3 regions of the Halomonas sp. OfavH-34-E genome follow, and region 3 is predicted to be linked to each of the others. Evidence: predicted binding sites of a transcription regulator. Region 3 holds the regulator's gene; each other region holds the start of a gene.
What was found. Region 3 encodes sigma-54, which starts transcription at its own class of promoters, with help from an activator protein. Its sites were predicted from a motif close to TGGCACNNNNNTTGCTNT; they were not measured.

Region 1 (3,275 bases), on a different contig from region 3:
CTTCGCCAGGATGGTGATACCGCGTTCCTTCTCCTGGTCATTGGAGTCCATGATGCGCTCCTGACCCTCGGCCTTGCGGTCCAGAGTGCCAGACTGACTCAACAGCTTGTCGACCAGGGTGGTTTTGCCGTGGTCGACGTGAGCGATGATGGCGATGTTGCGAAGATTCTCGATCACGACGGGATCCTGCTGGAAAAAGTGGGGCAGCATTATAGGGCCTGGGCGATGACAACGACCAGCCTTGTTGGCGCCAATCTCGGCATCGATCCTCAAGATGCTGAACTATCAAGCACCTGCGAGGCGAAAAAAGTAGGCGAAATCGACAGAAAGGACGATCTGACGCTCAGGCGCGCTGCACGACCATCTTGGCGCGACAGGCCTTGAGGCGAGTGGCGAGGTCCTCTACCGCGCTCAAGTCCAGCGACGGGTCGAAGCCTCCCAGCCGATCGAACCAGGTACGTTCGACGCCCAGGGCCCGGGTCGGAGTACGTCGCAGCAGGCTGAGCAGCGATAGCGGACAGGGGCGAGCAGGACGCACCACCGGGCGCGAATCATCGCAGGCGGCTGCCATCATTCGCTCGACCCAGTGGGTGTCCAGAGGGCCGAGGCAGAAGCCGAGCATGCGTCCATTGCTGTGGGAGGCGGCCAGGTTGAGGCGCCGCCCCATGGGCGCGGGCCGGCTGCGCACCTGGCGATAGCCGACGACGGCGTGTTCGCCCGGTTCGCCCAGTAGTGGTGGCGCCATATCGCCATCGTCGATGACGAGGATCTCGCCTCTTCCCTGGAAGAGGGCGACCTGCTGGCGTGCTTCCGCGAGCCGGCGAGGCAGTTCCTTGCCGGTAAGTCGGGCATCAATGATCAAGCTGATTTTCACGACGACACTCCGAGGAGGGTGACGCCGGCCGGCAGGGGAGGCGGTCGGAGTCGAACGTAATAAAGTGTATCTTTGCGTTGCGAAAGGTTCCAGCGCCCACTGACACCTCGCGATCGGCCCGGCAGAGTTTATAGATCCTGTCACAAAGGTCCAAAGTGGTGCATTACAGCTTTTATTGCACTCTTGTGGTGCAGTAGTCGGCGACTCCTGTAGACGGTGGGCCTTTGTGCCCTAAGCTGGCGCAAAGGGTCTGTTTGGATAAAAAAGATGTGAAACAATGGGTTGAGATTTTTTTGGTCGATGCTGGTGCAATGCTGGCACGCAATCTGCATTGTGGTTGGCAGTGTCATCGTGTCGCGCACGTTGCCATGGGCAGTGTCCCGGGAGCGTGCTACAAAGGATCCCGGTACCCCTTTTGTTCCCTGGATCATCCCCCGTTTCAAACCGGTGACATGGGATTGGCGCCGTTGCGCAACGCTCGAGTCACGAGACAAGTTCCACTCTGGAGGACCACATGTCAGACAAGACCCTCGCCCTGATCAACGAACATGATGTGAAGTGGGTTGACCTGCGCTTCACCGATACCCGCGGTAAAGAGCAGCACGTCACCATTCCGGCCGCCGAGGTCGACGAAGAGTTCTTCGAGAATGGCCAGATGTTCGATGGTTCCTCCATCAACGGCTGGAAGGGCATCAACGAGTCCGACATGATCCTGCGTCCGGAGGACGGCACCGGCTTCCTCGACCCCTTCACCGAAGACGCGACCCTGATCCTGCGTTGCGACATCATCGAGCCGGCCACCATGCAGGGCTACGAGCGTGACCCGCGCTCCATCGCCAAGCGCGCCGAGGCCTACCTGCAGTCCTCTGGCCTGGGCGACACCGCCTTCTTCGGCCCCGAGCCCGAGTTCTTCATCTTCGACGAGGTGCACTGGAAGGCCGATATCGAAGGCGCCATGTACAAGATCAGCTCCGAAGAGGGTGCCTGGTCCACCGACCGCGCCGTCGAAGGTGGCAACCTCGGTCACCGTCCGCGGGTCAAGGGCGGCTACTTCCCGGTTCCGCCGGTGGACAGCTTCCATGACATGCGCGGTGCCATGTGCAACACCCTCGAGGCCATCGGTCAGAAGGTCGAGGTGCACCACCACGAGGTGTCCAACGCCGGCCAGAACGAGATCGGTGTTGCCTTCAACACCCTGGTCAAGAAGGCCGACGAAGTTCAGGAAATGAAGTACGTGATCCACAATGTGGCTCACGCCTACGGCAAGACCGCCACCTTCATGCCCAAGCCGCTGGTCGGCGACAACGGCAGCGGTATGCACGTCCACCAGTCTTTCTGGAAGGACGGCCAGAACCAGTTTGCCGGTGACGAGTACGCTGGTCTGTCCGAAATGGCGCTTTACTACATCGGCGGTATCATCAAGCACGCCCGCGCCCTGAACGCCTTCACCAACGCTTCTACCAACTCCTACAAGCGTCTGGTGCCGGGCTTCGAAGCGCCGGTCATGCTGGCCTACAGCGCCCGTAACCGTTCTGCTTCCATCCGTATCCCGTACACCGCAAGCCCGAAGGGCAAGCGTGTCGAGGCGCGTTTCCCCGACCCGACCGCCAACCCCTACCTGTGCTTCGCGGCGATGCTGATGGCCGGTATCGACGGCATCAAGAACAAGATCCACCCCGGCGACGCCATGGACAAGAACCTCTATGACCTGCCGCCGGAAGAAGGCAAGGCCATCCCGACCGTGGCCGAGAGCCTCGACCAGGCGCTGGCAGCCCTCGACGAGGACCGCAGCTTCCTGACCGAAGGTGGCGTCTTCACCGACGACATGATCGACGCTTACATCGAGCTCAAGAACGAGGACGTCGAGCGTCTGCGCATGGCGACCCACCCGATCGAGTTCGACATGTACTACAGCTGCTGATCGGCATAGCGCCTCGTGCGTTCCGTCGGCCCCGCGATGATCGCGGGGCCGATTTTTTTTGCGCGGGCCTTGCGCCTGGGCAAGGGATCCCCTTGGCGCGGGTCGTGGCTGCCGTCATCCTCGTCAGGGGAAGGTCGGCGAGGGCAATCACGATGATGCAGCGGTGGACGCGCAGGGCAGGCCGGGAGAGGGGTGAGAGCGCTCCCTCGTCGCCGAGTCGATCATCACTAATGGCAATTGCCTTGCTGGCAGCGTCCGGGCTGGCGTTGCCGGTGGCAGAAGTGGTGCCTGCGAGCACCATCTATCGCAGTGTCGGTCCCGACGGCGTCGTGCGCTACAGCGATACGCCCTCGGCCGGCGCCCACGCGCTGGCACCGCCGCCGTTGTCCAGCGCCCCTGCGCTGGATGTGGCGTTGCCCACCAGGCCGACGGCGCCTTCAGTACCAGGCCCGGATAGCGACGCCGATATCTTCCAGCCCC
Region 2 (3,275 bases), on a different contig from region 3:
CGGCCTCTTCCAGGTCCTCGTAGTTGCAGGGGACGGCGTCGGCGCCCAGGGTGCGCTTGTAGGCTGCCACCGCCGACGCCATGCACAGCCGCGAGTTGGTATCCAGGTGCGGTGTCCCGAGAAATCCCTTGAACAGCTTGTTTGCGACGTAGTAGTCCTCGGTCAATAGCTGCCCGGACAGGTAGCCGGCGATGGCCTGTGGGCCGCTGCCCTCGGCAATCGCTCCCAGACGCTCGGCGACGGCGTCCAGCGCGCTGTCCCAGTCGGTCTCGCGACCGTCCACCCTGGGTCGCGTCAAGCGCCCCTGGCCGCCAAGGGTCTCCGCCAGGGCCGAACCCTTGACGCACAGGCGACCGAAGTTGGCCGGGTGATCCTGGTCGCCCTGGAGGGTGACCGACTCGCCATCGCGACGAAGCTCTACGCCACAGCCGACCCCGCAGTAGGGACAGGTGGTACCTGTGGCCTCGCCGCCTGCACCGCTGTCGATCTCCGTGCTGTCGCTATCCGTCCGGGTCATCGCGCTCTCCTGTCGGCCATCTTGCTGCCTTGGCATATCGTCGGCATCTCATCGGCAGATCATCGCTCCGCTAGCGGCCGGGCCTTGATCGGTCGGGCCTTGCTGCGGCCCAAACGCACAACGCCCATCCCGTCGAGCGAGGCTCGAGGAGATGGGCGTCGTTGCCGTATGAAATCCCGCGCTGGATTTCGTGTGTGCTAGCGCCCGTTGCAGACGAGTTGTCGGACCGGCCCACCCGCCACCAGCGTCGGGAAGCTTCCTGGCTCGGCCTAGCGATCTGGCTCGGCTTAGTCATCTGGCTCGGCTTAGTGATGCCCATGGCACCAACAACGGCACTAGCTTTGCCAGTAACCAAAGCAAACCCTGTGCCAGAACACCGCAATCGCCCCTTGCAGTGTGGAATGCCTGTGCCAGCCAATTGAAGCCACGACGTTTTTTTCTGCCGTTTACCCAGGCGATGGTGGCGAGAAGACGTCTGACAGCCCCCAGGCTCGCACCACAACGAACGATAAAGGCCACCGTTTACGCACCCTTTCGGTGCGCGAGTGCCTGCCCGGTATATCTGCGGGGGCTCGGCGGCGGCTTTGCAGGGGGTTATCTCCCTGACAGAAAACGACAAGATCGAAAATGGAACGCCTTTTGCGCTGACAGGTGCAGAGGCACCCAAGGTGCACCCCTCATCATGTCGACTCGAGCTCTATCGAGCGACAGCATCATCGAGCCACGCCCATGCCCGAACACGACACCTTGAAGGTCCTGCTGGTCGACGACGAGATAGTGCGCGCCGCCATGGTCGAAGAGGCGCTTGCGCTGGACGGACACCAGGTGGTCTGCCGACTGTCAAGCCCGGCCAGCCTCAACGACATGGTGCAGCAGCATCAACCCGACGTGGTCATCATCGACATGGAATCGCCTGACCGGGACACCCTGGAGAGCATGGCGCTGCTGCAGCGGGAAAACCCTCGACCGGTGGTGTTCTTCGCCGACCAGCACGACCCCGAATCGCTCAAGGCGGCGGTGAAGGCCGGCGTCAGCGCCTATGTGGTGGACGGTCTGGCGGCCAACCGCGTCAAGGCGGTCATCGATGTCGCCATCGCCCGCTTCGAAGCCTTTCAGGGAATGCGCCGCGACCTCGACAAGGCACGCAACCAGCTCGCCGACCGCAAGCGCATCGAACAGGCCAAGGGCCTGTTGATGAAGCATCAGAGCTGCGATGAGGAACAGGCCTACCGCATGCTGCGCAAGCTGGCCATGGACCGCGGCCAGCGCATCGCACAGGTCGCCCAGAACGTCATCGACATCCTCAAGCCACTGGAGAAGGGATCATGAGTCCATCGCTGTCTTCTGACGCGGCCAGCACGTCCAGAACTGGCGCGCCGCATCCACCCGAGCTCGCCAGCCTGACCCTGGGATTCGTGCCGCTGCTGGATGCTGCGCTGTTGATCATCGCCCGGGAAGGCGGCTTCTTCGCCGCCCAGGGGGTCGAGGTCAGCCTGTCACGCGAGAACGCCTGGTCCACCCTGCGCGACAAGGTCGCCGCCGGCCTGCTTGACGGCGCCCAGATGCTGGCGCCGATGCCGCTGGCCATGAGCCTGGGGCTGTCCCGCGCGCCTTGTGACACCCTGGCCGCCGCGGTGCTGAGCCGCCAGGGCAATACGCTGGTGCTGTCTCGCCGCCTGGCCGAGGCGGTCGGCGCTTCGGTCCACAGCGGGGAGCCCGGCGCCTTCGGCGCGGCCAGCGAACTGGCCCGACGCTTCAAGGCCTCGCTGAAAAAAGGCACCCGGCCACGCCTGGCCATGGTCTACCCCTACTCCTGCCAGCACCTGTTGCTGCGTGACTGGCTGGCTCGCGGCGACATCAACGTCGACAGCGAGGTCGAACTGGTCGCGCTGCCGCCCCCGCGCATGGTGGACGCACTGCGCGAAGGCGAGATCGATGGCTTCTGCGTCGGCGAGCCCTGGGGCAGCCTGGCCCAGCATCGTCAGGTGGGTCGAGTGGTGGCCAGCGGTGCGGAACTGATGCCGGCGCATCCCGAGAAGGTGCTGGGGGTGACGGCCTCCTGGGCTCGGCGCTACCCGAATACCCTGTCCGCGCTGCTGCGCGCCCTCCAGGCCGCCGCCCTGTGGCTGGACAAGGCGCCTGAGGCCAGACGCCAGACCCTGGCCTGGCTGGCACTGCCCCCCTACCTCGATGAAGCCGTAGGCCATCTCGACGAGCTGCCGCTGGAAGCCGCCCCGGGCTACCCCTGCATCGGTGAGCGACTGCGCCCCCTGACGGCCGACTTCGAGGGGCTGATCCAGCGGTTGTCGCCGCTGCTCGAGGCTCGCGGGCGACAGCTCGACACCGCCACCCTGGAGGAGTGCTACAGCGCTGTGCATTACGACGCCGCCACGCACCAGTACGGTGCCGACACGCCCTGAACCCTGCCTGACCGGTGCTGACGCCCGCCACCAGGGCCTGCACCAACAGGCTGTTTTACCTGCACAAAACGTAAAACAGGCATGAAACTTGGATAGCCTGTAGCAAGTGCCGGCGAATGCCGGCGGCGGTCAACGGCGATCGCACCGACACTAGACAAAGACGTCTCTTCACCCTCCGACGCCGGAGGTGTGAGAGACGTCTTTGGCGTTTTTGGAGCCCATGCGATGCCATATTCCACTGGTCCTTCTGACTCCAGGCCCCGCTCCTCTGGCCTGCCTGACTCAAGGTCCCGTTCCGAAATGACCCAGGCCGGCTCGTCTTCCCCGACGAGGTCTGA
Region 3 (3,275 bases):
TGATCGGGACCTGAGCCGCGCGGCCATGCACCAGCGCGCGCTGGCCGGTATCGGCTACCTGCCTCAGGAGGCTTCGATCTTTCGCAAGCTGTCGGTGGCCGACAACATCATGGCGATCCTCGAGACCCGCAAGGACCTCGACCGCGAGGGCCGAGAAGCACGTCTCGAGCAACTCCTCGAGGATTTCCACGTCAGCCATATTCGTGACAACCCCGGCATGAGCCTGTCCGGCGGGGAGCGGCGCCGGGTCGAGATCGCTCGCGCCCTGGCCACCGAGCCGGCCTTTATCCTGCTCGATGAACCCTTCGCCGGGGTCGACCCGATCTCGGTGGGCGAGATCAAGTCCATCATTCGTCAACTCAAGGCCCGCGATATCGGCGTCCTGATCACCGATCACAACGTGCGCGAGACCCTCGATATCTGCGATCGTGCCTACATCGTCGGCGACGGACAGATCATCGCCGAGGGCAGCGCCGAGTCCATCCTCGCCAACCAGCGCGTCAAGGAGGTCTACCTGGGCGAGAACTTCCGCCTCTAGACCGCAGGGCCGCCCGACAGCCGCAGTCGCAGTCGCAGTCGCATCAAGCGGCCGCAACACTTGCCAGCATCAGCATCCAACCGCCGGCCCTGAAAGGGTCGGCCTCACCTTGCACACAGGGCCTCCCTCGAAAGAAGCACCTCCCCCCTACCAAGTTGTTCCACATCGACCTTTACACTCCCTCCCACAGGTCAAAAAACACCAACTTGGCAAGATGCTTGCATGTCTGATGACTCGTCGTTAGGGTAAAGCCTTTCGACAACACTGGTGGATCCCGACCCATGGCCCTCAAGGCGTCACTGCAGCTGCGCATTGGTACCCAGCTGACCATGACCCCGCAACTGCAACAGGCGATCGGCCTGCTGCAGCTTTCGACCCTGGACCTGCGCCAGGAGGTCCAGCAGGCGCTGGAGGCCAACCCCATGCTCGAACTCGAGGACGAGTTCGGCGAACAGCAGACCAGGGAAGCCGTGGAAGATGACTGGGCGGATCAGATTCCCTCGGAACTCAGTGTGGACAGCGACTGGTCCGACACCTACCAGGACCTGGGCACCACCCCCGCCGGCAGTGGCGAGGCGCCGGATTTCGAGCGCCAGGCAAGCTCCCAGTCACTGCACAGCCACCTGAGCTGGCAACTGGCGATGCTCGACGTCAGCGACCAGGAGCGCCTGATCGCCGAGAGCCTGCTCGACGCGGTCAACGCCGACGGCTATCTCGAGCAGACACTGGATGACATTGCCCAGGGGCTCGAGCAAGACGGTCGTCGCCCCCCTCCCCTCGCGGAGGTGGAGGCGGTGCTGGTTCGGCTGCAACAGTTCGAACCGACCGGAGTGTTCGCCCGCGACCTGCGCGAGTGTCTGATGCTGCAACTGGATAGCCTGCCTCGCGATACCGTCCTGCTGCCCCAGGCCGGACGACTGGTAAGACAGTTTCTCGAGGCGCTGGCCAGCGGCGACCGACGTCTGCTGAAGCGCCGACTAGGACTCGATGACGACCAACTCGACAGCGTCATCGAGCTGATCCGGAGCCTCGACCCACGTCCCGGCAGCCAGTTCGGTGACAGCGATAACGACTACGTCATACCCGACCTGGTGGTACGCCACACCGAAGAGGGCTGGCGCGTTGAACTCAACCCGGATGCAATGCCCCGACTGCGCATCCAGCCCGACTACGCTGCGCTGATTCGGCGCGCGGACAAGAGCCAGGACAACCAGTTCCTCAAGGACCACCTGCAGGAGGCGCGCTGGCTGATCAAAAGTCTGTCCAGCCGCAACGACACCTTGCTGAAGGTCGGCCGGGAAATCATGGTGCGTCAGATCGACTTCCTCGAGCAGGGAGAAGCGGCCATGAAACCGTTGGTGCTGGCCGATATCGCAGACAAGGTGGAGATGCACGAGTCCACCATCTCCCGCGTGACCACCCAGAAGTTCGTGCACACGCCTCGCGGCGTGTTCGAGTTGAAGTATTTTTTCTCGAGCCAGGTCGGCCAGGATGGCGACGCCCATTCCAGTACCGCCATCCGCGCCATGATCAAATCGTTGATTCAAAAGGAACCTGCCCGCAAACCTCTGTCGGACAGCAAACTGGTGGAATTGCTGGCGGAAGACGGCGTCAATGTCGCCAGACGCACCGTGGCAAAGTACCGGGAAGCCATGAATATTCCGTCTTCCAGCGAGCGCAAGCGACTGCGCTGAGGCCTTGCGCTGCGGCGTCGCTAGCCTAGTTATCGGGAAAGCGCAAGCACTTGAAATTTCGCATGACATCTGCGTCTTTCTGCGTAGCGTCGAGGGGGTTTGCAGGATCGGAAAAAGGGTTACAATCAAGCCACCACCCGAAAGAGCAAGGAGCCTGTCATGCAAGTCAACATCACCGGCCACCACGTCGAATTGACCGATCCCCTGCGTGACTACGTACAAGAGAAGCTCACCCGTGTGGAGCGCCACTACGACAACATCACCAACGTCCAGGTGACCCTCTCGGTGGAAAAGGAACGCCAGCTGGCCGCCTGCACCCTTCACGCCGCCGGTGCCGACCTGCATGCCGAAGCGCAGGACGGCGACATGTATGCTGCTATCGACGCCCTTGCCGACAAGCTGGACCGCCAGCTGGTCAAGCACAAGGAAAAATCCCAAGCCCGCGCCCAAGGCGCCGGAATTCGCTGACTCTCATGACATTGGAAGCCATTCTCCCTCCCGAGCGCACATTGTTCGATGTCCCGGGAGGCAGCAAGAAGAGGGTGCTGGAGTTTTTCAGCACCTTCATTGCGCAGAACACCCCGAGCCTGGACAGCCAGGAGGTCTTCAGTCGGCTGATCGGACGTGAGCGCCTGGGCAGTACCGGCATAGGCAATGGCGTCGCCATTCCCCATGCCCGCAACCCCCACTGCAAGGCGCCCATCTCCGGCTTCCTCAAACTCGCGGAACCTGTCGACTTCGATGCCATCGATGGTGAGCCCGTCGATCTGGTGTTCGTGCTGCTGGTGCCGGAAGAGGCCGACGACGCCCATCTTGCCCTGCTCGGCCAGGTCGCTGGCGTCATGAACGACGCCGACACACGTCACCGTCTGCGCCACGCCAGCTCCCAGCGCGAGCTTCACGAGCGCCTGCAGGAAGCCATCCGCCAACAGGCGCCAGGGGACGACACTCCCTCCTGATCGCGGCCTTGCCTAGGCCATCAGCAATGGACGCCTGCCCAAGGAGACAGGACATGCAGCTCGTGATCATCAGTGGTCGCTCCG

Region 1: glnA (glutamate--ammonia ligase) is a predicted target of sigma-54. The motif match lies at 1,190-1,207, and genes of this name have one in related genera.
Region 2: NH448_RS08195 (ANTAR domain-containing protein) is a predicted target of sigma-54. The motif match lies at 1,146-1,163, and genes of this name have one in related genera.

What each region holds. Positions count from the first base shown of each region.
Region 1 covers NZ_JAMXRY010000020.1:39,203-42,477, forward strand. Annotated here, with positions in the region: gene typA (translational GTPase TypA) at 1-177, opposite strand, end outside; gene NH448_RS10530 (glycosyltransferase family A protein) at 344-874, opposite strand; gene glnA (glutamate--ammonia ligase) at 1,389-2,795, shown strand; gene NH448_RS10540 (DUF4124 domain-containing protein) at 3,026-3,275, shown strand, end outside.
Region 2 covers NZ_JAMXRY010000014.1:39,238-42,512, reverse strand. Annotated here, with positions in the region: gene NH448_RS08200 (nitrate reductase) at 1-517, opposite strand, end outside; gene NH448_RS08195 (ANTAR domain-containing protein) at 1,247-1,846, shown strand; gene NH448_RS08190 (CmpA/NrtA family ABC transporter substrate-binding protein) at 1,843-2,937, shown strand; gene NH448_RS08185 (FAD-dependent oxidoreductase) at 3,238-3,275, shown strand, end outside.
Region 3 covers NZ_JAMXRY010000001.1:87,772-91,046, forward strand. Annotated here, with positions in the region: gene lptB (LPS export ABC transporter ATP-binding protein) at 1-538, shown strand, start outside; gene NH448_RS00435 (RNA polymerase factor sigma-54) at 820-2,232, shown strand; gene raiA (ribosome-associated translation inhibitor RaiA) at 2,392-2,700, shown strand; gene ptsN (PTS IIA-like nitrogen regulatory protein PtsN) at 2,706-3,191, shown strand; gene rapZ (RNase adapter RapZ) at 3,245-3,275, shown strand, end outside.